4 regions of the Kitasatospora sp. NPDC056184 genome follow, and region 4 is predicted to be linked to each of the others. Evidence: riboswitches for the same ligand, from Rfam matches in the RefSeq annotation. Region 4 holds a riboswitch; each other region holds the start of a gene.
What was found. A riboswitch is a leader RNA that binds a small molecule or an ion and turns the genes downstream of it on or off. The one in region 4 is predicted to bind cobalamin.

Region 1 (7,567 bases), on a different contig from region 4:
GCCCCGCCGCCCTCGCCCCCGGCCGCGGGCGGCGCGACCGGCTCGGTGAGGACCCGCAGGGCGTTGGCGGCGGCGACCGCGTGGTGGGTGGCCAGCTCGGCGGTCTCGCCCTCCGCGTAGACGATGCCCGCGTAGCCGCGGCTGTCGGCCAGGTGCTCGACCAGGTCGCCCGCCGACCTGACCGGGTACCAGGCGGGCGAGCCGGGCAGGCCGGCCAGCCGTTCGAGCCCGGCGACGCCGGTGAACACCCCGGGAGCGGCCGGGTAGCCGAGGACGAAGGCGACGGCCGGGCCGCCGGGCGGTTCGGCGTCCATCAGGGCGGGGCGGCGGCCGAGCGCGGCCTCGACCAGCGCCTCGTACACGTTGACGCCGAGCGCGCGGCACAGGCCCTCGCCGACCAGCGCGCCGCCGATCCGCGGGTTGATCTCGACGACCTCCGGGCCGTCGGCGGTCAGCACGAACTCCACGTGCGCGAAGCGGTCGGTGTAGCCGACGGCGGCGAGGACGTCGCCGAGCCACCGCTCCAGCGCGGCCCGGCGCGGCTGCGGGAACGCCACCGGGAAGGCCGTGATCTCCTCCCGGAAGTACGGCTCGGGGGACATCAGCCGGCTGGAGACGCCCAGCAGCCTGGTCCGGCCGTCCCAGCCGAGCGTCTCGGCGCTGTACACCGGCCCGGCGAAGTACGGTTCGGCGAACAGCCGGCCGCGGAACTCCCGCCCGGCGGCCTCGGCCAGGACGGCGTCCAGCTCCGCCGGGTCGCGCACCAGCCAGACGTTCTGACTGCCGGTGCCCGCGGTGTCCTTGAGGACGGCGGGCAGGCCGGGCTCCTTGAGGAGTGCCTCCGCCGCCTCCGGGCCGGTCCCGGTGACCGGTACCGCCCGGCCGCGGGTCAGCCCGGCCTCGTACAGCCGGCGGCGCACCGCCGACTTGTCGCGGGTCAGCCGCAGCACGGCCGGGTCGAGGCCGGGCAGGCCGAGCCGTTCGGCGAGTTCGGCGGCGACCAGCGTCCAGGTGTCGGTGGAGCTGATCAGGCCGCGCGGCCGGGGGGAGCGCTCCAGCAGCGCGGTGAGCCCGTCCACGTCGAAGGTGTCGGTCTCCACGACGTCCAGCGCGTCCGCCGGCAGCCGCTCCAACTCGTAGGTGTAGTAGGAGGGGTCGCGGGTGAGCAGGGTCAGCCGCTCGCCGAGCGCGTCGGCGGCCCGCACCAGGTGGCCGAGGCCGAAGGTGAGCGATTCCAGGCAGACGATGCTCATGCCGCCCGCTCCTCGCGCTGCGGCGGGCACGCGGTGCGCCGCCAGGCCATCGTGGACCAGGGCATGGACATCTCCTCGGGGGCGGAGACCTCGACCGGTTTCAACGCGGCCGGGTCGGGGGCCTCGGTGTGCCGGGCGAAGACGCGCTCGACGTAGCGGTGACCGGTGTCGGCGCCGATCACCAGGTGCAGCCGGTCGGGGTGGCGGCGCGCCTCGTAGGCCGCGGCCAGGTAGCCGGCGCCGGTGGACAGCCCGGCGAAGACGGCGTGGTCGCGCAGCAGGGCGACGGTGCCCGCCATGGCGTGGGTGAAGTCCAGCCAGTGGATGCCGTCGTAGAGGTGGTGGCGGACGTTGTCGAAGACGATGGACGAGCCGATCCCCGCGATGATCGCCTCCGGGTCGTGGTGCCCCTGGCTGCCGAAGGTGACGCTGCCGAAGGGCTGCACCCCGACCAGCCGCACCGAGGGATCGGAGGCGCGCAGCCGGGTCGCCACCCCGCCGGTCGAGGCGCCGGAGCCGACCCCGCCGACGACGGTCAGCGCGGCGCCGGGGAAGGCGGCCGTGATCCGGTCGGCGACCTCGTGGTAGCCGAGGTAGTGGACGTCGTCGTGGTACTGCCGCATCCAGTGCCAGTCCGGGTGCTCGGCGAGCAGCTCGCGCACCCGCCGCACCCGCAGCTCCTGGTCCAGCTTGAGGTCGCGGGAAGGCACGACCTGCTCCACGGTGGCGCCGAGGATCTCCAACTGGGCGCGGGTGGTGGCGTCGACGGTGGTGGAGGCGACGATGTGGCAGCGCATGCGGTGCCGGTGGCAGGCGAGCGCCAGCGCGTAGGCGTAGATGCCGCTGGAGCTGTCCACCAGGGTCTGCCCCGGGCGGACGGTGCCGCGCTCCAGCAGGTGGCGGACCGCGGCGAGCGCCGAGTAGATCTTCATCGACTCGAACCGGACCAGCACGAGGCCGTCGGTGAGCCGGACGAGATCGGGGATCTTCAGGGCGTCGGCGATGTGGGGGTGGATCACCTGTAGCCTCCTTGGGCGAAGGAACACTGGTGGCCGAGCGAGTGGAAGAACGCGGACAGGTCCGACTTGAGCGCGGCGTCGGGGCGTCCGGGGAGCAGGTAGCCGATCAGGCAGCCGGTGTGGGCGACGAAGATCCCGTCGGCGCCGAACTCCTCGCGGTGGGCGAGCAGCGCGTCGAACGTCGCTTTGGGGAGCACCTGTTGGGAGAGCGCGGCGCTCGCCGTGGCCGTCCGCGCGACGGCGGCCGGGTCGCCCGCGGCGAAGCCCTTCAGCAGGTCGGTCAGGCAGCGCCGGTACTCCTCGCCGTGCCGCCGGTAGTGTCCGAGCAGCAGGTCGGTGACGGCGGCGGTGTCCACCGTCCCGGGCTCGGTGATGTACGCGGTGTGGAAGCCGATGCCGGTGCCCAGCCGCCGCACCACCCGGTGCCGGCCGCTCAGGTGCAGGGCGAACTCGTCGAGGAAGACGCTGTCGGCCCGCTCGATCTCGCGCAGGACCGCGAGCACCACCCCGGTGTCGTACGGCAGCGCGAAGATCCGGAACAGGCAGCGCAGGGTCGCCACGATGTCGGCGGTCGAACTCGCCATGCCCACCCCGACGGTGAGCTCGGAGTGCACGCACCAGCGGCCCGGCGGCAGGGTCAGCCCGAAGCGCTCCAGGAACAGCCGGGCCGCCGTCGCGGCCTTCGCCCCGAGCGGCAGCGGGTCCGGCGGGTCCGTCCCCGGGGTGAAGTGCACCCAGGAGTGGCGGTCGACGGGGAACGACACCACCGCGATGTCGGGGCGGGAACCGGCGCGCAGCGGTCCCTGGTAGAGCTCGCCCAGGGTGCCGTGGCAGACACCGGAGAGCGTGCCGCCCGGCGGCGGGGCGGGCCGGGCCCCTCCGGTGGGGGTCACCATCGCGCCGCCGGGGCCCGCCGGGGGGCGGGCCGGTGGGCGCCCGGTGCGGGCGGGCGGAACTCGCGCGGTCACGGACACGTCCTCCTCCTCGTTCCGAGCCCCGCGTCATGACCCGGAGGAGGAGGGCACGGCGCGTCGTCGCACGCCGCGCAGCCGTCCGTACCGCCGACCCAGTCCACGAGGTCACCGTGCACAGCCCGCACGTGGGGGTGCGGGCGCAGCGGCAGGTCTTCGGACTCGCGGGCCGGTGCGCCGAGAAACCGGCGCACACCTACCGGCCGTCGCTTCCCGGGCCGGGGCGGAGCCCGGCCCAGTGCTGTTGACGGCTTTCGTTCCCACTCACCGCTGCGGGACAGTCCCGGTTTCCCACCGGGTTCCCTCTTGCGTCGCGCCGCCGAAGTCCGGTCGGTCGGGAGGCGCGAACCGGCTGCGGACATGAGCATACGGGGGCTCGCGCTCCGGTGGCAGGGCTCGTGCGGACGGTTGTCCGAATGCGATCGGTCCGCGGGCCGGGGCGTGGGGCGCCGCGGCGGACGGGCCGTCGGTCCACGAGCCACTCTGGCCGGATACGGGCTCGGCAAGCCGGAACGCCTCCGCCACACTGGTGCGTCCCACGCCCGCCGCACACCGCCCCACCGGTGTGCCGCCGTTCCGGAAGGTCCACGATGCTGCCTGAGCCGACGCCGGGGGACGACGCTTCGGACGCCCCGCCGCCCGCCGCCGGGAGGCGGCCCGCCGAGCGCGTCGCCCTCCGTTCCGACCTGCGGGCCGCGCTGCCCGACGCGAGCGCGGCGGTCGGCGTCACCGCGGCGGTGTTCGTGCTGCTGTACGTCCGGATGGACGCGGGCACCTCGGCGACGGTGGCGGTCATGCCGTTCATGGACGACTCCCGCACGTACTGGATGTACCTGCTGAGCCAGGCGTTCGGCTGGTCGGGGCTGCTGTGGGCCTGGGGGACGGTGGTGCTCGGGCTGCTGCTCTCCGGTCCGCGGCCCGGTCGGCTGCCGGTCGCCCGGCAGACCCTGGAGCGCTGGCACCGCACGACGAGTCTGACCACGACGGCCCTGATGTTCGCGCACGCGCTGCTGTTCGCGGCCGAACTCGTGCGCTACGAGGCCGAGTCGGCGTGGGGCGACCGACTCTGGTCGGGGTTCGCCGACAGCTTCGTGCCCGGCTGGTACGACTCCGGCACCGGCCGCACCGCCATCCCGCTCGGGCAGGGCGCGCTCTACCTGGCCGTGCCGCTCGGCCTGCTGTTCTACGTGCGGCACCGGATCGGACCGAACACCTGGCGCCGGCTGCACCGCTTCGTGGTCGTCGTCTACGTGCTGAGCGTCTGGCACACCCTGCTCTACGGGACCAACGTGTGGTTCGGCGAGTGGCCGCGCACTGTCCTGTGGCTCCTTCAGGTCCCGCTCGCCGTCCTGCTGCTGGCCCGGCTGCTGCGGCCGGTCCGGCGGGCCGAGCGGCTGGCGGCGCCGGGACGGGGCGGGGCCCGGTCGCTGCCGGCCTGGACGGTGCGGGCGCTCGGGCGGGTCGCGGTTGCGGCCCTCGCGGTCGGCCTGATCGCGGTGGCGGCGTCCGGCCACGACGGCGGGCGGACGCGTGCGCCGGCACCGCCGGCCTCCGGCGGACAGGCCGACGGCACCGGGTGAGTCACCGTCCCCGCGGGCGCCGCCGTCCGGCCGATCCGAACGAGCACGGCCGCCTCACCGCCGTCCTGACGGTGGGTCGAAACACCGGGTGCTCCCGGGCACGGGGCCGGGCCCGATCTCCTCCGGCTCGCGGCGCCACCCCGGCGGCTACCTCGGCCGCTCCCCCGGGGCGTAGCGGGTGGTGAAGCCGAGGACGGCGGCGTAGCGGCCCTCGGCGGGCTTCAGCACCTCCATCGGCCGCAGGGGCTGCCAGGTCAGGTACTCGGAGCGGGCACGGTCGTCGTTGCGGTGGCGGCGGGTGCCGTACTCGGCGTACCAGGAGTCCTCACCGGGGGGCAGGCTCATCCGGCCCGTCATGCGGGCGACGTCCACGTCGAGGGACGTCCGTACCGGCTCGGCCGCCGGCCGCCCGAACCGCACGGACGGGGCGATCGGGCGGGCGGCCGCCTCCGCCAGCCGCTCGGGCGAGGTGTCGCCACCGGGGCTGTGGGCGTAGTCGTCGGCGGCGATCAGGCTCCCCCTTCCGTCGTCGACGCCCTGCCAGCCCTCGGCGTCGAGGTAGCGGTCGAGGTCGGCCAGGCGGGTGCGGATGTCGGTCGTGTCCAGGGCGAGGTAGAGCTTGACCGTTCGCTCGCAGGTCGGCGCCGTCCAGTTGCCCCGGCCCCACATGGCGGACTCGACCTCCGTCCAGCAGACGTCGACCGTCGACGTCCCCAACCGCTCGACCCACGGCAGCAGTTCGGGCAGCCGGGCGATCCGCCCGTCGGTGTCCCGTTCGGCCGCCCGCCGGGCCTCGGCGGTCGCCGGGGCCTTCACCAGGGCCCGCAGGTCCGGGGGGTCGGGGGTGGCGAAGGCCCGGTGGATCGACCACAGCATCCACCCGGCCAGCGCGACCAGCACCACCAGGAGAGCGACCAGCACCCTCCGCACCCCGGCCCAGACCACGATGTCCTCCCCCGCCCCGCGCTCACCCTGCCCGGCATCGTACGGGCATCCGGCCGGCCCCCGGCGGGCCGGGCCCGGGGGAATCGGCGGACCGGCCCGTAGGCTCGGGGAGGGGCCCGATGGCTCCGGCCGAGTACCCACCCGGCCGGACGGGCCGGAGCCGAGGAGCGATGGCAGTGGCGATGCGGGAGTATCCGCTGGTGGGCGGGCCGGTGGAGGTACGGGGTGCGCTGGATCTGGAGAGGACGCCGGCGGGAGTGATGCCGCGCCGATTGCCGGCGTGGACCACGGAGCAGTACCAGGACCCGTCGGTCTACGGGGGGACGGTGATGCCTTCGGGGGTGCGGCTGGTGTTCCGCACCGACGCGCGGGTGCTCGAATTCGAGGTCCTCACCTCCACGGGCCAGCTCGACGGCGACCCCCGACCGCGGCCGACCGGGATGCTGGACCTGACCGTGGACGGTGCTCTCGCCGAGCGCCGGCAGGCGCCGTTGGGCCATGTGGTGCGGATGGCGGGCCCCGGGGCCGCGCAGCGGCTGATACCGGGAGAGCCGGGAACGGCACGGTTCGACGGGCTGCCGGCCGGTATGAAGACCGTCGAGCTGTGGCTGCCGCAGCAGACCCCCACGGAGCTGGTGGCGCTCCGTGCCGACGGCGAGGTCCTGGCGCCGCTGCCCGACGGCCGGCCCCGCTGGGTGCACTACGGAAGCTCCATCAGCCACTGCCTGGAGGCGGACGGACCCACCGGCACCTGGCCCGTGGTCGCGGCGTCGCTCGGGGGCGCGGAGGTGACCAACCTCAGCCAGCCGGGCAACGCCATGCTGGACCCCTATGTCGCCCGGACGATCCGCGACCTGCCCGCCGACCTGATCAGCCTCAAGACGGGCATCAACATCGTGGGCCGGACCACCTTCCGGCTGCGGACGTTCGGCCCGGCGGTGCACGGATTCCTGGACACGATCCGGGACGGGCACCCGGACACCCCGCTGCTGGTGATCTCCCCGGTGAGCTGCCCGGCGCTGGAGGATCGTCCCGGCCCGACCGCGGTGGGCCCGGACGGGAGGTTCACCGCGCTGGGCGACCCGGCCGACGTGGCCGGTGGGGCGTTGTCGCTGCAGGTGGTCCGTGACGAGCTGGCGAGGATCGTGGCCGTCCGGCAGGCGCACGATCCCCACCTGCACCACCTCGACGGACGCGACCTGCTCGGTCCGGCCGAGGTGGACGACCTCCCCGACGGGCTGCACCCCTCCCCGGCCGCGTACCGCCGGATGGGCGAGCGCTTCGCCGCCCACGCCTTCGCCGACGGGGGCCCGTTCCGCACCCGCCCGCACCCGCGGCCGGCCGGATAGGCGGGACCCGGCCCGCCTCCTGCTCCGCGGCTACTCGGCGAGGAAGGGCGCCAGGACGTCGACGAGTTCCGCGGGGGCGTCGACGGCGATGAGGTGGCCGGCGGTGGGGAACTCGACCAGGGTGGCGTCGGGGACGGCCGCGGCGTAGCGGCGGCCGATGGCCCGGAAGTCGGGGACGTCGAGGCCGCCGGTCGCCACCAGGGTGGGGACGGTGATGGTGGCGAGGTCGCCGTTGGTGACACCCTGGGAGTGCTCGCCGACGGCGGCCTGGTTCACCAGGGAGGTCCGCAGGGGGCCGCGGAGCCGGTCGGCCACTCCCGGCGCGACCTCGTCCCAGGTGCGGGCCGGGCCGCGGACCCACATGTCGAGGTTGACGCCGACGGCGGTGTCGAGGTCGCCCGCGGCCAGGGCCGCCGTCTCGGCCTCGTCGTAGGCGATCATCTCGGCGGA
Region 2 (5,760 bases), 100 kb from region 4:
CTGGACTCCTGGCATGCGCTGGGACGACCGCTCCTGGTGGGACCGTCCCGCAAGCGGTTCCTCGGCGAACTACTGGCCGACCGGGCCACCGGCGAGCCGCGTCCGGCCCGGGAGCGGGACGACGCCACCGCGGCGGCGGCCGTCCTGGCCGCTGCCCAGGGAGCCTGGGCGGTGCGTGTCCACGAGGTGCGGGCCACCGCGGACGCCGTCCGCGTCGAGGCGGCCCCGCGTGCTCGCCGGGCGCCGGCCGGTCAGTCCTCGGTGCGGCGGAGCAGGTAGGTGTCCATGATCCAGCCCTTGCGCTCGCGGGCTTCGCGGCGCTGCCGGGTGATCTCCGGCGCCGTCTCATCGAGTGGCCCGGAGAGCAGGATCTCGTCCGGGGCGCCGAGGTAGGCGCCGTAGTGGATGTGCACGCCCTCGGGGTCGATCCCGGCGAAGGCGGCCCGGCCGTCGAGCATCACCACGGTGTCCTCGCTGCCCGGGCCGAAGCCGTCCTCGGCCAGGCGGCGGGCCGGGGTGATCCGCAGCGGGCGGCCCACCCGGGTGAGGGTGGTGCGGTGCTGTGCGGCGAGTACCGAGACGCTGCTGATCCCGGGCACCACCTCGTAGCGGAACGCGCCCGGGTCGGCGGTCAGGACCTCGTCGAGGACGGCGGTCACGCTGTCGTACAGGCTGGGGTCGCCCCAGACCAGGAGCGCGCCCGTGCCGTCCGGGCCGAGTTCCTCGGCGACGAGCCGGCCGACCAGCTCGGCCCGACGACGGCGCCAGTCCTCGACGGCCTCGGTGTACGCCGGGGTGCTCCGGTCGCGCTCGGCGTCCGGCACCTCGACCACCCGGTGACCGGGGCGGGCGTGCTCCTCGATCATCCGCCGCCGCAGGCGCATGAGGTCCTGGCGCTGCTCGTTCTTGTCGAGGAGGAGAAAGACGTCCGTGCGGGCGATGGCCTTGACCGCCTGCAGGGTGAGGTGGTCCGGGTCGCCCGCACCGATGCCGATGACGATGATCTGCCGCATGACTGCGATTCTGCCGGATCCCGGACCCGGCGGCCGTCGCTGCGGGCCGCGACCGGACACCTCCCCGTAGGCCTCGCCACCTGCGGATTCCTCGTGGGGAGCGGGTGGGTTCCGGTGGGTTCGGCGAACCGGAGGCAGTGATACGTTCGCGGATGCGGGCGGGGAGAGGAGCGGCTGCGGATGCTGCGCATCGCTGGAATCCCCGGCCGCCCCGGCCGGCGGCCACCGAGAGCCCGGGAGCCGGGGGAGGGCTGGACGGATCCCGATGGCCGAGAGGTGAGTACCACGGACAGCTTCGTGCCGGAGCAGCGGCCACCCGTCGTCCTGCGGCGTGCCCGGACGGAGGACGGCTCGTGCCGCCACCAGCTGGTGTGGAAGGCCGGCCCGGGGTGGCGGATGGTCAGCAGTGCCGTCCTGGGCGGCGGGCTCGGCGAGCGCGGCTGGGTGCTGAACGCCCAGGTCAGGCCGGGCTACTCCCGGATGGACCCCGATCGGCACCTGGCGGAGCTCGCGGCGGCCGAGGGCCTGAACGGGCCGGGCGTCGGCCTGATGACCGCCGCCGAGGTCGACGACTGCACCTGGAGCGAGGACGGTGGCGCCGTCGCCCTCGTCACGACCGGCATCGGAGTCCCGACGTGGGCCGCCGACCCCGGTGCCTCGGTGCCCGTCCCGTTCGCGCCGGCCCCGTCCAGGCCAGCCCCGTTCGTGCCCGGAACGATCAACATCCTCGCGGTGGTGCCGGCCCCGGTGACCGACGGCGGGCTGGTCAATCTGCTCGCGACGGCCACCGAGGCCAAGGTGCAGGCCCTTCTGGAGGCCGGGTACGACTGTTCCGGGACGCCGTCCGACGCGGTGTGCGTGGCGGTCCGCACACCGGGTACGCCCGCGGCGGCCGACCCGTTCGGTGGCCCGCGCTCCGTGTGGGGGTCCCGGCTGGCCCGTGCCGTGCACCGAGCCGTGCTCGACGGGGCGGAACGGGACCGAGTGCGGAGGGACCGTGGAGCTTCCGTACCCCACCAGGGGCCGAGCCCCGAGTGCTGCCGCGAGAACGTCCTGCACGCCGGCCGGTGAGCGGGGTGGGTGACGAGCCGTCCGCCGGAGCCGCAGGACGACCGGCCGGGGTACGCCGCTCAGGAGCCGTCGAAACCGTCTCCCACGCCACGTTCGCCACCGCCGACCAGCAGGAGGGCATGGCCGCCTTCGCCGAGAAGCGCCCCGCGCGGTTCGAGCACCGCTGACGCGGGCGGTGGCGCGGCAGCCCGGTTCCGGGGTACCGCGCCCCGCCGTCCGTGATCCGCCGCAGACACCTGCACGGTCCCCGCGGCCGGTCGCCGACGACCCGGCCGGCAGCCCGACGATGTGACGCACGGGACCTTGACCCGCCCTTCCGCGCGTCGCCATGATGGGCCGTCAAGTTCTGACTCCGCCGTCGGGGGAAGCCGGTCCGAATCCGGCGCTGACCCGCAACGGTAGGCCGTCGACCCGGTGTCGGCGGCGAGCCCGAGTACCCGTCGGCGGAGGTGTGTCGTTCCCTCCTCCCGTCGTGGTCTGCGGGCCGGAGCTCCGAGGGCTGCCCGGGTCCGTACCGGCGCCCCTCCGGGCCCCTGCGTCCAGGCCCGGAAAGGACCCTCGTGACCGCCCTCCGCCGCACCCTCGGCCTCCTCGCGATACCGACCCTCGCCTTCGCCGGCGCCCTCCCGGCGGCCGCCGCACCGGTCGGCGTGGACTCGCCCACGATCCGTCCGGACGCCGCCGCGGCCGGCTGGCTGGCCCGCCAGCTCGTCGACGGCGACCACTTCGAGTCCGTCTTCGACGGCACCGCCTACCCCGACCAGGGCCTGACCATCGACGCGGTACTGGCCTTCGCCGCCGCCCGCAGCTCGGACACCGCCGCCGCCAAGGCGACCGCCTGGCTCGCCCAGCCCGCCATCCTCACCGGCTACCTCGGCGACGGCACCACCGAGGCCTACGCGGGGGCCACCGCCAAGCTGCTGCTCGCCGCCGAGGTCCGCGGCGCGGACCCGGCCTCCTTCGGCGGCGTCGACCTGCCCGCCCGGCTGCGCTCGCTCCAGGCCCCGAGCGGCCGCTTCTCCGACCGCTCCCAGTGGGGCGACTACAGCAACGCCTTCGGCCAGTCGCTCGCCCTGATCGCCCTGCACCGGACCCCCGGCGGCGCCCCGGCCGCCGCCGTCGACTTCCTGGCCGACAGCCAGTGCGCGGACGGCGGCTTCCCGGTCTCCTTCGGCCAGACCACCTGCACCGCCGACACGGACGCCACCGCCCTCGCCGTCCAGGCCCTCGCCGCCACCGGCCGCGCGGCCAAGGCGGCCGCCGGACTCGGCTGGCTGACCGCCCAGCAGAACGCCGACGGCGGCTTCGCGGCCGCCGGGGCCACTACGTCCAACGCCAACTCCACCGGTCTCGCGACCCAGGCGCTGCTCTCCAACGCCCGCTTCGGCGCGGGACTCAAGGGCTGGAGCCGGCTGGTCAAGTTCCAGCAGCGCTGCGACGCCGACCCGGCCGTGCGCGGCGCGATCGCCTACGACGCCTCCGGCTTCAACCCCGGCAACGCCGCCCGGGCGACCGGCCAGGCCGTCCTCGGCCTGGCCGGCACCCCGCTGGCCACCCTCTCCGCCGCCGGAGCGCGCCCGGACGCGCCCACCCTGGCCTGCCCCGCGCCCGCCACCCCCTGACCACCCGCGACCGCACGAGGAGAGTCCTGATGACCGAGCACCTGACCCGCCGCACCCTTGGCTCGCTCGCCGCCGTCGCGGCGCTGACCGCGAGCCTCCTCGGTGCCGGCGCCGTGCACGCCCCCGAGGCCCGGGCCGCCGCCTGCACCGGCACCACCGGCGTCACCGTCGTGGTCGACTTCACCGCGGTCGGCGGCGGCATCCAGACCGGCTGCGCCCTCGGCGACCCGGCCAGCGGCCTCGCCGCGCTCACCGGCGCCGGCTTCTCGTACACCTTCCACCCGCGCTACCCCGGCTTCGTCTGCACCGTCAATGCCCTGCCGACGACCTGCACCAACCCCACCGGCAGCGCGTACTGGTCGTACTGGCACGCCCAGCACGGCGGACCCTGGTCATACAGCAGCCTCGGCGCCGGCAGCTACAACCCGGCCCCCGGCGATGTCGAGGGCTGGGCCTTCGGCGCCGGCGGCCAGCCGGGCATCACGGCGCCCTGAGCGGCCTGAGCGCCCTGACGACGACGCACCGGTGCCCCGGTCCTCCGCGACGGAGACCGGGGCACCGGCGGTTCCGGGGGCGTTCAGGCCGTCCGGCGCGGCCGCTGCCGGATCAGCTGCCGTAGCGCAGCGAGACGGTGTCGCCCAGGTGGACGGTGGTGGCCCGGGTGGCGGCGGTGGCGGTGGCGCCGTCCAGGCTCACCTTCCAGGTGGCGGAGCCGCTGTTGGCGGTGCCGTTGAGTGCGGTGATCGTCCCGCCGCCGGTGGCGGGGGTGACGGAGGTGACGCAGCCGCCCGGGGTGGCGGTGCCGGCCGCGTCGAGGACGTCGCCGAGCGTCGCGGTGGTGCCGGTCGGGTTGACGGTGACGGCGCAGACCTTGAGCGCGCCGGTGCCGTCGTCGACGACCAGGGCGAGCCTGGCGGCGGTGCCGGAGGTGAACGCGGTGGTGGCCGACCAGGTCGGCTCCCCGGCCGTGGTCGGGGCGGGCGGGGCGGCGGTGAAGCCGGCACCGGCGACGGCGCGCAGGCCGTCGACGGAGGCGTAGGGGGAGGAGGCGGTGTCGCTCGGCTGGTACTTGAAGCCGCCGCCGGGCTTGAACTGCTGGGCGATCAGGAAGTCGACCGGGGTCTTGCCGGTGCCGCTGGTGAAGTCGGCGCCCTGGGGGTTGATGCCGCAGGCGTTGAGACCGGAGACGGCCCAGCCGTTGGAGTCGGTGTTGACGCCCCACAGGGCGTTGAACGCCCCGGAGGCCAGCAGCTTGCCCTTGAGGAAGTTCTTGGCGGCGACGACCGCCGGGTCGGTGTTGGGGACGCCGCCGACGCACAGGGAAGCCATCGCGGCCCCGGTCATGTCGATGTCGCTGCCCGTGCCGAGCTCGGTGGGGTCACCGGCGGCCTTGGTGTAGTTCCAGCCGCCGTCCGTGTGCTGGTTGGCCCGCACAGCCGTGACGGAGGCGTCCAGCAGGGCCTGCGGAACGCGCTTGGCGCCGCTCTGGGTCTTGGCGCCGCCGAGGGCGAGGAGGCCGAACACGGTGCCGTTGAAGTTGGCGGACGGACCCCAGTAGCCGGGTTCGGCGGTCTGCCAGGAGGAGACCGCGTCGGCGATCAGGTTGCGGCCGGGGCCGACGCGCGCGGGATCGACGCCGGCGGCGTAGGCGTTCAGGATGCCCCGCTGGTAGTCGGTGACGACCGGCGAGGCGCCCGGCCAGCCGGCGGCGGCGAGCTGGTTGCGGTAGACGAGGCGGGCGTTCTTGGTGACGTCACCGCCGGGCGTCACGTCGGCCGCCGCGGTGCCGGCCGCGGCCAGCGCGCTGAAGGCCCACTCGTTGGACAGCCCGCCGCCGGTGACGTAGCTGCCGTCGGCGGCCTGGAGGGACTTCAGGTAGGTGACGCCGGTGCTCTTGGAAGTGGCGATCTGGGCCGGGGTGGCGGTGGCGTGGGCGGGGACGGCCGACAGCAGCAGCGCCCCGGCCGCCAGTGACACGGTCACGGCGGAGGCGAGGCGGGAGGAGGTGGTGCGGGGCGTCGTGAGGAAGGTCACGGAACGGCTCCTTGGGGTGG
Region 3 (7,567 bases), 110 kb from region 4:
CCCCTCCCACGTCCACGATGTCCGCATCCCGGGCTGCCATCGCCAGCCCGTGTTCCACCGCACGGCCGGGGTCCAGCCAACTGCCGCCGTCCGAGAACGAGTCGGGCGTGACGTCGAGGACCTGCCCGCGGCCACGGACACGGCGCGCTACTGGTCTCCTGCTCATACCGGATCCCCTTCCTCGCGGCGGAAGGGCGCCTCCCCGCGATCGTCCATGAGGAGATGGGAGGCCCCTGGGGCGGGCACGGTACTCGTACCGCGCCCGCCCTCTCGCGCTCACGCCGGTCTGTCAGCCGGCGACTTCCTCCCGCAGGCGGCGGGCGGCGGTGACCAGGCTCTCCAGGGAGGCGCGGGTCTCCGCCCAACCGCGGGTCTTCAGACCGCAGTCGGGGTTGACCCAGAGCCGCTCGGCGGGAATCGCGGCCAGGCCGGCGCGCAGCAGCCTCACGGCTTCCTCCGTGCTCGGCACGCGGGGCGAGTGGATGTCCCACACCCCTGGTCCGACCTCACGCGGGTAGCCGGCGGCGGCGAGTTCGCCGGCGACCTCCATGTGCGAGCGGGCGGCCTCCAGCGAGATGACGTCCGCGTCGAGCTCGTCGATCGCGGTCATGATGGCGCCGAACTCGGCGTAGCACATGTGGGTGTGGATCTGGGTGTCGGCACGGACGCCGGAGGTGGCGAGCCGGAACGCCTCGGTGGCCCACGCCAGGTAGGCCGGGCGGTCGGCGGCGCGCAGCGGCAGGGTCTCGCGCAGGGCGGGCTCGTCGACCTGGACGACGGCCGCGCCGGCGGCCTCCAGGTCGACGACCTCGTCGCGCAGGGCCAGGGCGACCTGGCGGGCGGTGTCGGCGAGCGGCTGGTCGTCGCGGACGAAGGACCAGGCGAGCATGGTGACCGGCCCGGTGAGCATGCCCTTGACCGGGCGGTCCGTCAGCCCCTGGGCGTAGGAGAACCAGCCGACGGTCATCGGGTACGGGCGGGAGATGTCGCCCGCGAGGACCGGAGGCCGCACGTAGCGGGTGCCGTAGGACTGCACCCAGCCGTGCCGGGTGGCCAGGTACCCGGTCAGCTGCTCGGCGAAGTACTGGACCATGTCGTTGCGCTCGGGCTCGCCGTGCACGAGGACGTCCAGGCCCGCCTTCTCCTGGTACGCGATCACCTCGCGCACCTCGGCTTCCATCCGCTCCCGGTAGACGGCGGCGCCGATCCGCCCGGCCGTCAGGTCGGCACGAGCAACCCGGAGTTCAGTGGTCTGCGGGAAGGAGCCGATCGTGGTGGTGGGCAGCAGCGGCAACCCGAGGCGGGCCCGCTGAGCCACGGCCCGCTCGGGGTAGGCCTGGGCCCGCCGGGCGTCGGCGGCGGTGACGGCGGCTGCGCGGGCCCGGACGGCCGGGTCGCGGGTGATCGGCGACGTGGCCCGGGAGGCCAGGTCGGCGCGGTTGGCGGCGAGTTCGGCGGTGATCGCGCCAGTACCCTCGCGCAGGCCGCGGGCGAGCAGCGCGACCTCCTCGGCCTTCTGCCGGGCGAAGGCCAGCCAGCGGGCGATCTGCGGCTCGACCTCCCGCTCCAGGGCGGCATCGACCGGCACGTGAAGCAGCGAGCAGGACGGCGCCACGTCCACCCGGTCGGCGAGACCGAGCAGGGTCGCCAGGGTGGCCAGCGACCTCTCCAGGTCGTTGATCCAGATGTTCCGGCCGTCGACGACCCCGGCGACCAGGCGCTTGCCCGGCAGCCCGCCGACGCCGGCGAGGTCCTCCAGGTTCGCGGCGGCCGGTCCGGTGAAGTCCAGCGCCAGGCCCTCGACCGGGGCCTTGGCGAGCACCGGCAGGGCCTCGCCCAGGCGGTCGAAGTAGCTCGCCACCAGCAGCTTCGGCCGGTCGGCGAGCGCGCCCAGGTCCCGGTAGGCGCGGGCGGCGGCGTTCAGCTCGGCCGGCGTGCGGTCCTGGACCAGAGCCGGCTCGTCCAGCTGCACCCAGTCCGCCCCGGCCGCCCGCAGGTCGGCGAGCAGCTGCGCGTAGACCGGCAGCAGCCGGTCGAGCAGCGTGATCGGCTGGAAGTCGGCGGCCACGCCGGGGGCGGGCTTGGCCAGCAGCAGGTAGGTGACCGGGCCGACCAGCACCGGCCGTGCGTCATGGCCGAGCGCGAGCGCCTCGCGCAGCTCGCCGACCGCCTTCGCCGGGTTCGCGACGAAGACCGTGTCCGGCCCCAACTCGGGCACGAGGTAGTGGTAGTTGGTGTCGAACCACTTGGTCATCTCCAGCGGTGCGACATCCTGGGTCCCGCGCGCCATCGCGAAGTACCCGTCCAGCGGGTCGGCCTCGACGGCCGCCCGGTGGCGGGCCGGGATCGCGCCGACGGCGACGGTGGTGTCCAGCACGTGGTCGTAGAGCGAGAAGTCGCCCGTGGGCACCTCCTGGACGCCCGCCTCGATCAGCTGCTGCCAGTTCCCGCGGCGCAGGTCGGCGGCTGCGGCCAGCAGTGCGTCGGCGGTGACCGTGCCCTTCCAGTACCCCTCGACGGCCTTCTTCAGCTCCCGGTTCCGGCCCTGCCGGGGGTAGCCGTACGCGGTGGCGAGGGTCGCCGCGGCTGCGGACTTCGTGGTCAAGGGACTCTCCTTCGCGAGTCTTGCTCCTCAAGTGCCCGGTGACGGGACGAGGGCGCGAAGGGGTGACGAACCGGACGGACGGCCGTCATGGCTCCGCCAGGTGTGCACGCCGACCCGCCCACGAGGTCACCGGGATCCGCGCGCGATCGGTCGCACGCGGGCAACGGGCAGGTCTTCGGACTCGCGGGCACGTCCGCCCGTGAAGGGCGGTCACCTACTGGCCGTCGCTTCCCAGACCCTCCCGGGCCCAGTGCGTATGACGGCGGTCGTTCCCGCTCACCGCTGCGGGGCAGTCCCGGACTGGCCAGTCAAAAGGCTTCACCGGGTTCCCTCTTACGACGCGCCTGCCTGGCGGGCAGGGCGAACCAGCTGCACGGCCAGCCTAAGGCCATCTGCTCGGTATCCGGCCGGAGAATCACCCGATCGTCCATATGTTGAGACAACATCGGAGCTTCGTTCCAGCCCGGCCGAAGGAATGAGCAGAGGAGAGGAACAGCACACTCCTCTTCTCGCTCGGCCTCTCCGCACTACCGAACGAATGGGGCACGGGTGGCCGATCCGAACAACGCCCCGGCGGTGATCGAATTCAAGCGGAGCCGGGACGCAGGGCTGGTCACTCAGACGATGTCCTACCTCGTCCGGCCGGCAGCGCACCGACACGAGTTCGAGGCGCTGGTGCGCAGAGAGCTGGGGGCCGAGGTAGCGGGCGGCTGCTGGTGTTCCGGCACACCGACTACAGCTGCGAGGAGGTCGGCATCCAGGTCCCGGCCGGCAGCATCCGGCCGGGCGAGACCCCGGAGGCCGCCGCGCTGCGGGAGGCCCGGGAGGAGACCGGGTTCGCGGAAGGTCGTGCGCAAGCTCGGCGAGACCGAGTACGACATCAGCCCGTACCGGTTCCCTGCCCGCGCAGGTCGGGGCCGGTCCCGGCGTTGGCGAGGCACAGCTCGCGTTCCCGCCCCGCATCGGCGGGTTCGGTGGACAGCAGGGCCGTGGGCACAAGCGCCCAGGCGGGTAGGTCACCCGGATCGGCGCGACCGGCGAGAAACCCCCGCAAGGACAGGCCCGCCCCACCCAAGCGCACCTGACCTGCCTACATCAATCCTGTCGCTCGGCCGTCGGACTGCGGGCCTGCGCCGGGCTCGGGCACCGGGCGGGCAGGTGTCGGCAGGAGAGTGGCGCCGAGGAGCAGCCAGGCGGTGGCGAGGAGCCAGCCGGCGAGGACGTCCAGGGGCCAGTGGACGCCGAGGTAGACGCGGGTGGCGCCGATGACGACGGCGAAGGCCAGCGCGAGTGCCGTGGCCCTGCGGCGGGCACGGCGGTGGGTGCGGGCGACGGCGACGGCGAGCAGTCCGGCGCAGGTGGCGGCGGTGAAGGCGTGGCCGGAGGGGAACGCGAACCCGTCGGGGGTGAACGCCCAGTCGGCGGCGGGCGGGCGGGGGCGGCCGAAACCGTGCATCAGGCCTTGGCGCAGGAGTTGGCCGGCGACCAGCCACAGCACGGGGGCGAGCAGGAGACCGGCGGCGGCCCGCCCGGAGCGGTGCGGTCGGCCCGCCCGGACCAGGACGGCGCCTGCGGCGAGGGCGACAAGGTAGGGGAAGACGTCCGTGCCGAGCGCGGTGACGGCCATGGCGGTGGTGACGGCGGCGGACGGCCGGTGCGCGGCGGCCCAGTCGACAGCCGTCCGCTCGAAGCCGAGCGGGGCCCAGTCGTTGGACCCCAGCACCATGGCGATGATCGCGAACGCCACCACGCAGACAGCGATCCAGGGCGACGACCGCCGTGGGGTCATGCGGTCAGCCATCGCCGCAGCCTTCCTTCGCGGGCCCGCTCGACCAGGGGCGCGGCGCGGCCGGCGAGCATGCCGAGTCCGTGGCCGGCAGCGAGGCCGACCGCCGCGCCGAGGGCCACGTCGTGAGGGTAGTGGACGCCGACCAGTACCCGGGAGACGCCCATCGCAACGGCGAGCAGCAGCCCGAGCGCGCCGAGGCGGCGGTCGACCCGCCACAGGACGGCCGCGGCGGCGAAGACGATGACCGTGTGGTTGCTGGGCAGCGACCAGTCGCCGGCAGCGGGGCAGGCTTCGAGGGTCCGCCCCACGTCCAGGGCCTGACAGGGGCGGGGCTCGCGCAGCACGGACTTGAGCAGGGTGTCGGCGACGAAGGCGGCGATCACGACCACTGGTGCGGCCAGTGCCCGGGCCAGTGTCACACTGTCGGCCCGCCGCGCACGCCACCAGGCGAGGAGCATCAGCACGGCGACCAGGCCCAGCCCGTAGGCGGAGAACGCTGCGACGCCGTGCTGCACCGACGTCGGCAGGTGCTGGGCCCACTGGTCGATACGCTGATAGAGCCCGCCGTCGAGGCCGCGGCCGTCGAGGGCGAACATGCGCGCGGGGCTGGTCATCGGGCCTTGGCCTGACGGCGGGAGCGCAGTACCTCCAGCACCAGCGGTGCCAGCGAGACCGCGACCACGACGGCGACGATCGGCAGCAGGTAGCGGTCGACGTTCGGGATCGAGGAGCCCAGCGCGTACCCGGCCATGACCAGGCCGGCCGTCCACACCAGCCCGCCGACGACCTGCCAGAGGGTGAAGGTCCGGGCGTTCACGCCGAGCGCGCCGGCCAGCGGGTTGAGGACGGTGCGCACGACGGGCACGAAGCGGGCGAGGACGACGGCCTTGCCGTGGCCGTAACGGGTGAGGATCTCCTCCGCCCGTACCGCGCCCTCGTGCAGGTGCTTGCTGCGGGAACGGGCGAGCAGCGCGCGTCCGCCTCGGCGTCCGATCAGGTAGCCGACCTGGGCGCCGGCCAGGGCGCCGACCGCGGCGGCTGCGAGGACCTCGCCGAGGTTCAGGTGGGGGCCGCTGTGCGCGCCGGTGGTGCACAGCAGACCGGCGGTGAACAGCAGCGAGTCGCCGGGAAGGAAGAACCCGACGAGCAGGCCGGTCTCCGCGAACATGATCACGGCGATGCCCAGCGCGCCGAACGCCGCCAGCAGCGAGCCGGCGTCCAACGGGTTGACGGCGAGCAGGGCCGAGGAGGAGAGCATCGGTTGGCGCCTTTCCGGGGGGTTGTCGGCCGGCGACGGCTCGTCCGTCGGCCGGGACGGCCTGTACTGGCGGTGGCCGGCGTCGTGTCCGAACAGTCGGGTCCAGCATGGCCGAGCGACGCTGAAGGGTTCCTGAAGACCCGAGGGAGTCATCAGGAACCTGGTAGGCGGTCCTGTGCGAGCGCTAATGGACCGCGCCGGCCGTGGGGGCGAGGATCCCGCCGGCGACCAGGCCGATGATCAGGATGCCGAGCAGGATGCGGTAGATCACGAACGGCATGAAGCTGTGGTGCGAGATGTACTTCAGGAACCAGGCGATCGCCGCGTAGCCCACCGCGAAGGCGATCGACGTGGCGAGGACGGTCGGACCCCAGGCCGGGGCCGGACCTTCTCCGATCTTGAACAGCTCGAGCGCGCCCGAGGCGAGAACCGCCGGGATCGCCAGCAGGAACGAGTAGCGGGCGGCGGCCTCACGGCTGTAGCCGAGGAAGAGGCCGGCGCTGATCGTGCCGCCGGAGCGGGAGACACCCGGGATCAGGGCCAGGGACTGGGCCGCACCGTGGATCAGCGCATGCGGGAAGGTCAGGTCGTTGATCCGGCGGGCGTCCCGGACCGCGCGGGTGCGGTCGGCGGCGGCGAGGATCAGGCCGAAGACGATCAGGGTGGTGCCGATGATCCGCAGGTCGCGCAGCTGGGTCTCGATGGTGTCCTGGAAGAGCTTGCCGAGGATCGCGATCGGGAGGGTGCCGACGATCACGAACCAGCCCAGCCGGGCGTTCGGGTCGCTGCGCAGCGCGGGCTTGAACAGTGAGCGCACCCAGGTGGAGACGATCGCGGCGATGTCCTTGCGGAAGTAGATCAGCACCGCCGACTCGGTGCCGAGCTGGGTGACCGCGGTGAACGCGGCACCCGGATCCTCCCAGCCGAACAGGGCGGAGAAGACCCGCAGGTGGGCGCTGGAGGAGACCGGCAGGAACTCGGTGAGCCCCTGGATCAGACCGAGTACGGCCGCGTGGAACCAGGAGATCACCGCACACCCGCCCTGCCGGCTCGTCGGTCGCTTCGCATCGTGTCTTCCTGCCTCCGCTCGGGGGAAGGGCCTGGGCGCCGCCTGCCGGCCGCGGGTGTCGCGCCGCCGCGGACCCGGGTGGCGGCCCGGGGCGGGTGGGCTGTCGGCCCGGCGGCTGTCGGTGTTCGTGCTCCCGCGCGAGCGGGCGGCGCGGCCAGCATGGCCGAGGCGGGCTGAACGTTTCCTGAAGACCGAGGCCGAGACGGGTGGCGACCGGTGGCGAGTGGGCGCTGAAGGGTTGCCGAGAACCTGAAGACGTCTTCAGCTGTCCGAGTCGGCGACCTGCGACGCTGGGGGTATGCGCGTACTGGTGGTGGAGGACGAACAGCGGCTCGCCCTGGCGATCAAGCACGGACTGGAGGTCGAGGGATTCAGCGTCGACATCGTCCACGACGGCCTGTCCGGCCTTGCCCGCGCCACCGACCACTCATACGACGTGATCATCCTCGACATCATGCTGCCCGGACTCAACGGCTACCGGGTCTGCTCCCGCCTGCGCGCCGCCGGCAGCGACACGGGCATCCTGATGCTCACCGCCAAGGACGGCGAATGGGACGAGGCCGAGGCGCTCGACACCGGCGCCGACGACTACCTCTCCAAGCCGTTCTCCTTCGTCGTCCTCGTGGCCCGCCTCAAGGCGCTCGCCCGCCGGATCGGCTCCCGCGCCCCGCAGCGCACCGCCCTCGGCGACCTGGTGGTCGACTCCGCCGCCCGGACATGCACCCGGGCCGGCACGCCGATCGCGCTCACCCCGCGGGAGTTCGCGCTCCTGGACCACCTCGCCCGCCGCGCCGGCGAGGCCGTCTCCAAGCGCGACATCCTTGAGGAGGTCTGGGACAGCGGCCC
Region 4 (7,567 bases):
GGGGTACCGACCGAGCACGTAGGTGAGGATCGCGGCGTGCATGGCCTCGACCGGAGCGATACTGGCCGCGGTGGCGATGCCGGCGGCGCCGGTGACGCTGTAGGTCGCGAAGAGGTACGTCTGGGCGGCCTGCTCCTCCAACCGGAGCGCGAGCTCGGCGACGTCGCCGACGGAGGCGGCCCTGCCGAGCGCGGCCAGGGTGTCCGGCTGGTTGGACAGCGGCACGTCGGTGATCGCGGGCACGCCTGCGCCGGTGAGGACGGCGTTCCAGGCCTTGGCGTGGTCGGCGTGCTGGGCCATCGCGGTGGTCACGAATGTCGCGACCGCCGGGGGAACGGAACCGAGCCTGCCGGCCTGCGCAGCGTCGAGCGCGGCCCGGTAGGCGCCGACCGCCTGGTTCTCCAGCGCGGTGGCCAGCGCCACCACCCGCAGGTCTCCGGTGTACTGCCCGGCCGCCGGGGCCGGGCCCGGCGCGGTGGCGGCGGGACTTCCGGGGGCGGGGTTGGTGCGGCTCCTGCTGCTGGAGCACGCGGTGAGGACGAGACCGGCGGCGGCCCCGCCCGCGCCGAGCAGGAAGCGGCGCCGCCCGGCGTCGGCCGGCCCGGTGGCGCGGATCTCCGGGACCAGGTCGCGGGCGGTGGCCCGCATGACCGGAAGGGTGGTTCGGTGGGCCTCGTCCATCTCGCGAGTCAGACGGGTGAGTTCGGCCTCGCCGATGGCGGGCTCCCAGCTGCGGTCGGTGGTCACTGTACGGCCCCTTCGGCGATCGGGGAGGCGTTGTCGGTCCGGTGGAAGGCGTCGGGGAAGCCCACGCCGCCGGCCGCGGCGGGCAGCTTCGCCGGGTCGACCGGGATGGCGACCAGGTCGGCGGCGTTGCCCGCCAGCAGCGCCTGTACGGCCAGCAGGACGGCGCGGTGCTGGGCCTCGACCGGGGCGACGGAGGCGAACAGCCTGCGCAGGTCCGCGTTGCCCACCTGGCCGACGTTCCTGGTGTAGGTCTGGGCGGCGACGTCCTCCAGCGTGATGGCGAGCGCCACCACGTCCGCCGAAGTCTTGACGGTGGGCAGTGCCTGGTCGACGACGGCCTTGTACTTCGGGTCGGGGTCGTGCTGCGCCGTGCCGCCGGCGGCGGTCGCGGCGGCGTTGAAGGCCTTGGCGTGGGCCTGGTGCTGCTCGGTGGTCCTGGCGATGAACGCGGCGACCGTCCTGTTGCCGTCCTTGATGAACGGCAGTCCGGCGGCGGTCCGGTAGACGGCCACCGCCAGGTTCTCGATCGACGCGGCGGTCTGCAGCGCCCGGATGTCGTCCCCGGACGCCGTCGCCGACGGGGAGGCCACCGCCCGGGTCCGACCGGCCAGGCCGACCGCTCCCGCCAGGCCGGCGGGCGCGGTGCCGCGCTGCCACCAGCGGCGCGCCGGCGCGGCGCCCTGCCCGAAGTCGGTCAGCGCGGCGCGGGTGACCCGCAGCGCGTCGCTGTTCAAGTCCTCTGACTGCTCGGTGAGTTCTTCCAGCAGCCGGGTGTCGATGTGCTCGCTGGCCATCATGTCCCGTCTCGGCTCCTCGGCCCGGCCGAACGCCGGACCGCTTCCTCCCGGCCTTCGGCACCCTCCCCGCCCCGGCTTGGTCACCGGGCCCGAACGGACGGCGATTCGCCCGCGAGGGTGAGTTCACCGCGACACGGTTGACGGCAGGCCCCGGTTCCCCGCCCCGCCCACGCCGGCACGCCTCCCCGAACGGCACCCGCAGCAGGGGAGGAGACTCCCGGGGCCGGTCCGGAGGGATTCCCCCCGGACCGGCACCCGCCGGAATCCCTCAACGCCATCCCGTCTCGGATCCGTGCAGGCCGTCAGTGGCGCCACCTGCCCCGTGATCTCCCCATCACCCTCCGACCACCGCTCCTCGGGGACCGACCTGTTTTCGCCGGTGCTTCCCGGCACCCGGGTGATAGAAACTCAAGCAGTTCTCATCGCCGCGGCAGTTGACTGGAGCCGTAACCGCGATCCGGTCAACTCCCCCTCCCCGCAAAGGAAGCGATCACATGATACGTCCGTTGCGCGCCCTCGGCCTGGCCGTCCTCCTCACGGCCGTGTCCCTCACCGCGGCTCCGTCCGCAGGCGCCGCCCCCGCTCAGGCCCCCGCCGCGGGCACGCGGTCGCTCACGCCCGTCGGGGGCGGCACGGGGATCATCTTCCGGCTGAACCCGACGCCCGAGGCCCCCACGAGCTGGTACCTCTGTACCCTCACCGCCGTCGGCCGCGACGCGGCGGGCAACCTGGTGGGCCTGACCAACGCCCACTGCCTCATCGACGCGCAGGGCACCAAGCTGGTCGGCGAGCAGATCTACCGGGACACCTCGCCGGCGGGGACGGCCCTCGCCCCGGCCGACGTCAACGCCAGCCGCCCCGACCTGGAGACGGGGGCGATCGGCACGGTGACGTACGTCAGTACGCCCAACAACCTGCTCAGCACCGGACCCAAGGGCCTGGACTACGCGGTGATCAAGCTGGACGAGAGCCGGGTCGCCCCCACCGCCACCGTGGGCTCGGTGACCATCACGTCGATCGGGGCGCCGCCCGCCAACGGGACCCGGATGTGCAAGCAGGGCCACCGGACCGGCCTCACCTGCGGCATCAAGCTGGGCACCAACGGAATCTGGTTCACCCACCTCGTCTTCACCAACTCCGGCGACTCCGGCTCCCCCGTCGTGGACGGCCAGACCCTGGTCGGCAACGCGTTCGGCGCCCAGCACAGTTCGCCGATCCTGAGCATCATCGACGAAATGAACGCCGTCGGCGGAGTCGGGGCCGGCTTCCACCTCGCGACGACCTGAACCACGCCGGAGTCCACCGGCCGGCCCGTGTCCCGCGAGCACCGCAGCTGTCGCGATCGGCCGGCGCCGCGGCGACAAGCGCGGGCAGCGGGCAGCGGGCAGCACGCCACGCACGCCAGGGCCGCCAAGGCGTCCGGAGGAGCCCGAACGATCCCGACGATCATCCCAGGTGCCGGCCAGCACCGACCCGACCACGCCTGATACCTTGCAATCGCCGTGGTGTTCGGGAAACCGGTCTGAGTCCGGTGCGGCCCTCGCCACTGTTGCCGCGGAGTACCGCGGCCCTCGCTGACCGGCTTCGCCAGCGGTCAGGGCCACTGGGCGGGCCTGAAGATCCGCCCGGGAAGGTCGGCTGCGGTGTGTCGATGCGGAAGCCAGGAGACCGGCCACGGCGCGACATGTTCCACGAGGGTTTTGGAGAACACGTGCCCAGCGGTATTCCGCATCCGTACCGATCCATGCGTTCCGCACGTCCCGGAGGTCCGACACGCGTCGGCCGGGCGGTCGCGGCCGTCCTGTTCACCGGCCTGCTCGGCGCTTGTGCGGGCGCCCCCGCGCCCGTCGCGTCCGGCGGGACGACCGGAAGCGCCGAGCCGGTCAGCGTGGACAACTGCGGGACCACCGTGACGGTCGGCGCGCCGCCCGAGCGGCTGGTGACGCTCAACCAGGGTGCCACCGAGGTGGCCCTGGCCCTCGGCCTGCAGTCCCGCATGGCCGGTACCGCCTTCCTCGACAACTCCGTCCCGGAGAAGTGGAAGGCGGCCTACGACTCCGTTCCGGTGCTCTCCAAGGACTACCCGACGAAGGAGAAGCTGCTCGCGGCCCGTCCCGACTTCCTGTACGCCTCCTACTCCAGCGCGTTCACCGACAAGGTCGCGGGCACCCGGGAGGAACTGCGCGGCCAGGGCGTCCCGTCGTACCTCTCCCCGTTCGGCTGCTCGGACAAGAGCCAGGTGCCGCCGACGACCTGGCAGGCGATGTGGGGCGAACTGAACGACGTCGCCAGGGTCTTCGGCGTCACGGAGCGGGCCGCCGCGATCCAGCGGGAGCAGGAGCAGCAGCTGGCCCGGTTCACGGCGACGGCCGCGGGCAAGGGACTGAAGGTCCTGTGGTTCGACTCGGACACCAAGGCGCCCTACGTCGGTTCCGGCCACGGCGGACCGCAGCTCGTACTCGACGCCGTGGGTGCCCGCAACGTCTTCGGGGACCTGCCCGGAGCCTGGCAGAGCGTCAGCTGGGAGAAGGTCGTCGCCGCGGACCCGGACGCCATCGTGCTCGCGGACGCCGACTGGGACACGGCCCAGTCCAAGATCGACTACTTGCAGGGCGACCCGGTGCTGAGCAAGCTCACCGCCGTGCAGCGCAAGGCCTTCGTGGTGGTGCCGTTCTCCGAGTCGACCCCCGGCGTGCTGCTCGCCGACGGTGCCGCCCGGGTGTCGGCGGGACTGGGCGAACTGCGCACGCGGTCATGACCACCGCACCCCGTCCCGCCCTGCGGCCCGCTGGTCCGGGCCGCAGGGCGGCGGTCCTGGCCGTCGCCGCGGCCCTGCTCCTGGCCACCGCGCTCCTCGGCCTGGCCGTGGGCTCGCAGCACGAGCCGGTCCGGACGGTGATCGAGGTCGTGGTGCGCCGTCTCGGGCTGGGCGACCCGCACGTGACGCTGCTGGACGACCAGATCGTCTGGCAGTTGCGGCTGCCCCGGGTTCTGGGAGCGGCTGCCACCGGCGCCGGCCTCGCGGTCTGCGGTGCGGTGCTGCAGACACTGACCGGCAACGACCTGGCCGATCCCTTCCTGCTCGGGATCTCGGACGGAGCCGCCGCCGGCGCGGTCACCGTGATCGTCCTCGGTGTCGGCGTGTCCGGCGCCGTGGGCACCGGTGCGGTGGCGACGGCGGCCTTCGCCGGTGCCCTGCTCGCGGCCGTCGTCGTCCTGGCCCTGGCCGGCGCGCGCACCCGGACGCTGCCGACCACCCGGACCGTACTCGCCGGCATCGCCGTGGGACAGCTGTGCGGGGCCTACACCTCGTTCGCCGTGCTGGTCCTCGGGGACCGCAACGCGGCGCGCGGTGTCATGGAGTGGACGCTGGGCTCGGTCGCCGGCCTGCGGTGGCCCACCGCCGTCTTCCTGACCGCGGTCGCGCTGGCCGGCATCACGGTCCTGGCCTCCTCGGCCCGCGACCTGGACGCCTTCGCCTTCGGCGAGACCGCCGCCCGCTCCCTCGGCGTCCACGTCGAGCGCACCCGCTGGGTCCTCGTCGCCACCGCCGCGCTGGTGACCGCGTGCCTGGTCGCCAACACCGGCGTCATCGGGTTCCTCGGCCTGGTCGTGCCGCACGTGGTCCGGCTCGTCTGCGGCCCGCGCCACGCCCTCCTGCTGCCCGTGTCGGCACTGGTGGGCGCGTCCCTCCTGGTGGGCAGCGACATCGTGGCGCGCTCGGTCCTCCCCGACCGGGAGATCCCCGTCGGCGTCGTCACGGCCGGGCTCGGAGCACCCTTCTTCGCCTGGCTGCTGTGGCGCCAGGGCCGGGCCGACGGGAGGGAGCAGTGACGGTGACGCCCCCCGTCGAGCTGCGCGCCGAGGGGCTCCGGGTGCGCATCGGCGGAGCCACGCTGCTCGATGACGTCTCGATCGCGTTCAGCCCCGGCCGGATCACGGGCCTGCTCGGGCCCAACGGCGCCGGGAAGACCACCTTGCTGCGCGCGATCGCCGGGCTGACCCGGCCGAGCGCCGGGCGGGTCCTCCTGGGAGGGGAGGATCTCCACGCGCTCACGGCCCGCCGGCGGGCGCGACAGGTGGCCTTCATGGAGCAGCAGGCGGACACCCGGCTGTCGCTGCCGGTCCGCCAGGTCATCGAGCTCGGACGCACTCCGCACCGCAGCCGCTGGCCGGTGCCGGCGAACTCCGCCGCCGACGCCCACGAGCGGTCCGTGTTCGCCGACGCCGTGGCCGCGGCCGACGTCGGCCACCTGCTCGACCGGTCCTGGCCGACACTGTCGGGCGGCGAGCGGCAACGGGTCCAGCTCGCGCGGGCGCTGGTGCAGGAGCCGGGCCTGCTCCTGCTCGACGAGCCCACCAACCACCTCGACCTGCGCCACCAGCTCGGCTTCCTCGGCACCGTCCGCGGGCTGGGCATCACCACGGTGGCGGCGCTGCACGACCTCGAACTCGCCGCCGCCTACTGCGACGAGGTCGCCGTCCTGCTCGACGGCCGACTGGTCGCCCACGGGCCCGGCTCCGAGGTGCTCACCTCGCCCATGATCGCGCACGTCTACGGCGTCGACGCCACCGTGGAACGGCACCCCCGGCACGACCGACCGCACATCCGGTGGAACGGACTGCTCCAGGAAAGGACGACGCCATGACCTCCCCGGTCCTGGAAGCCCACGCCCGCCGCAGCGCCGTGCTCCTGGTCGGCATGTCGATCGCGGAAGCCGTCCGCCGCGACGAACTCCTCCGGACGGCGGCCTCGCACCGGGCCTCGATCGCGTTCCTGCAGCAGGCCGACCCCTCGCTGTCGGCCGAGCTGACCAGGCTGGCCGACGCGGGCGCCGAGACCGTGGTCGTGATCGGCGTCCGCCTCGCGGCTTCCGGCCCGGCCCATTCCTGGCTGCGGCGGATCGCCGCGTACTGGTGGCGCGAGCGCGCGGGCCACCGCCCCGAACTCCTCGTCGCGACCCGCCTGGCCGACTCGCCGGACGCGGTAGCCGCCGTGGCCGCGGCGACGAAGGCCGTCACCGGCGGGGAACCCGGCCTCACATCCGCGGCCTGGGAGGACGTCCCCGGCCACCGGCACCAGGTCCTGGTGTGCCGCGGCCCGCGTTGCGCGGCCAAGGGCGCGGAGGAGGGACTGCGCGCCCTGGTACGGATGCTGGCCGAGCAGGGCCTCGGCGACGACGACGTGCTCGTCACCCAGACCGGGTGCCAGTTCCCCTGCAACCAGGCCCCCGTCGTCAGCGTGCAGCCGGACGACGTCTGGTACGGGAAGGTCGACCCGGCGGTCGCAGACCGCATCGTCACCGAGCACCTCGCCGGCGGACGACCGGTGGAGTCCAACCGGCTCGCCCGCCGCAAGAACGGGCACGCGGGCGACGTGGAACCCCACGACCGGCCGTGACCGGGTGTCCGCCGGCGGCGAGTCGGGCCCGGGGCGCCGCCCGACGGAGACCCTGACGGGGTGCTGGTGATCGCGCACTCGGACGAGGAGGACGCCGCAGCGGCGTGGAAGCGAATCTGCGGGCCCCACCGGGCTCCACCGGGTGCGGACGGCCCGGTGGAGTCCGGCCGCTACCGTGTCAGCAGGTTCTCCAGGACGTCCGCCCCCCTGGACGCGCCGCCCGCCCCGCGCACGATCCGGCTCAGGGCCGCCGCCCGGGGGCGGCAGGACCGGACGGCCTGGACGGCGTCGCGCAGGCCCTGCACGGTCGGCTCGGCGAGCGTCCTGCCGACCCGGAGCTCCTCCGCCCGCCGGGCGATCGCCCGCTGTTCCGGGATCTGCGGCACCGCCACGAAGGGCACCCCGTGGTAGAGGGACTCCATCACCGAGTTCATCCCGGCGTGGCTCAGGAACACCTCGGCATGCCGCAGCACCGCCACCTGCGGCACGTGCGCGTGCACCTCGACGTTCGCCGGGATCGGGCCCAGCGACTGCCGGTCCAGCCCGCCCACCGCCATGACGACCTGCCAGTCGCCGCCGCCGAACGCCTCGACGCAGGTCCGGTAGAACTCGGGCCGGTCGT

Region 1: it holds a riboswitch for cobalamin, as region 4 does, so the genes downstream of both, ACFC0B_RS04165 (hypothetical protein) here and ACFC0B_RS06820 (ABC transporter substrate-binding protein) in region 4, are expected to answer to the same signal.
Region 2: it holds a riboswitch for cobalamin, as region 4 does, so the genes downstream of both, ACFC0B_RS06550 (prenyltransferase/squalene oxidase repeat-containing protein) here and ACFC0B_RS06820 (ABC transporter substrate-binding protein) in region 4, are expected to answer to the same signal.
Region 3: it holds a riboswitch for cobalamin, as region 4 does, so the genes downstream of both, metE (5-methyltetrahydropteroyltriglutamate--homocysteine S-methyltransferase) here and ACFC0B_RS06820 (ABC transporter substrate-binding protein) in region 4, are expected to answer to the same signal.

What each region holds. Positions count from the first base shown of each region.
Region 1 covers NZ_JBHJUI010000001.1:1,077,742-1,085,308, reverse strand. Annotated here, with positions in the region: gene ACFC0B_RS04175 (ATP-grasp domain-containing protein) at 1-1,253, opposite strand, end outside; gene ACFC0B_RS04170 (cysteine synthase family protein) at 1,250-2,272, opposite strand; gene ACFC0B_RS04165 (hypothetical protein) at 2,269-3,240, opposite strand; cobalamin riboswitch at 3,394-3,551, opposite strand; gene ACFC0B_RS04160 (ferric reductase-like transmembrane domain-containing protein) at 3,834-4,823, shown strand; gene ACFC0B_RS04155 (hypothetical protein) at 4,971-5,744, opposite strand; gene ACFC0B_RS04150 (GDSL-type esterase/lipase family protein) at 5,951-7,117, shown strand; gene ACFC0B_RS04145 (alpha/beta fold hydrolase) at 7,148-7,567, opposite strand, start outside.
Region 2 covers NZ_JBHJUI010000002.1:311,336-317,095, forward strand. Annotated here, with positions in the region: gene folP (dihydropteroate synthase) at 1-279, shown strand, start outside; gene cobF (precorrin-6A synthase (deacetylating)) at 252-1,013, opposite strand; gene ACFC0B_RS06540 (adenosylcobinamide amidohydrolase) at 1,290-2,084, shown strand; gene ACFC0B_RS06545 (hypothetical protein) at 2,090-2,251, shown strand; cobalamin riboswitch at 2,415-2,544, shown strand; gene ACFC0B_RS06550 (prenyltransferase/squalene oxidase repeat-containing protein) at 2,645-3,706, shown strand; gene ACFC0B_RS06555 (flagellar hook-length control protein FliK) at 3,736-4,200, shown strand; gene ACFC0B_RS06560 (hypothetical protein) at 4,313-5,740, opposite strand.
Region 3 covers NZ_JBHJUI010000002.1:303,338-310,904, reverse strand. Annotated here, with positions in the region: gene folP (dihydropteroate synthase) at 1-166, opposite strand, end outside; gene metE (5-methyltetrahydropteroyltriglutamate--homocysteine S-methyltransferase) at 290-2,605, opposite strand; cobalamin riboswitch at 2,754-2,990, opposite strand; gene ACFC0B_RS06520 (NUDIX domain-containing protein) at 3,322-3,690, shown strand; gene ACFC0B_RS06515 (phosphatase PAP2 family protein) at 3,696-4,406, opposite strand; gene ACFC0B_RS06510 (phosphatase PAP2 family protein) at 4,391-5,008, opposite strand; gene ACFC0B_RS06505 (DedA family protein) at 5,005-5,652, opposite strand; gene ACFC0B_RS06500 (undecaprenyl-diphosphate phosphatase) at 5,837-6,679, opposite strand; gene ACFC0B_RS06495 (response regulator transcription factor) at 7,020-7,567, shown strand, end outside.
Region 4 covers NZ_JBHJUI010000002.1:413,108-420,674, reverse strand. Annotated here, with positions in the region: gene ACFC0B_RS06835 (ferritin-like domain-containing protein) at 1-747, opposite strand, end outside; gene ACFC0B_RS06830 (ferritin-like domain-containing protein) at 744-1,544, opposite strand; gene ACFC0B_RS06825 (trypsin-like peptidase domain-containing protein) at 2,039-2,830, shown strand; cobalamin riboswitch at 3,031-3,236, shown strand; gene ACFC0B_RS06820 (ABC transporter substrate-binding protein) at 3,289-4,302, shown strand; gene ACFC0B_RS06815 (FecCD family ABC transporter permease) at 4,299-5,378, shown strand; gene ACFC0B_RS06810 (ABC transporter ATP-binding protein) at 5,381-6,193, shown strand; gene ACFC0B_RS06805 (ferredoxin) at 6,190-6,945, shown strand; gene ACFC0B_RS06800 (macrolide family glycosyltransferase) at 7,116-7,567, opposite strand, start outside.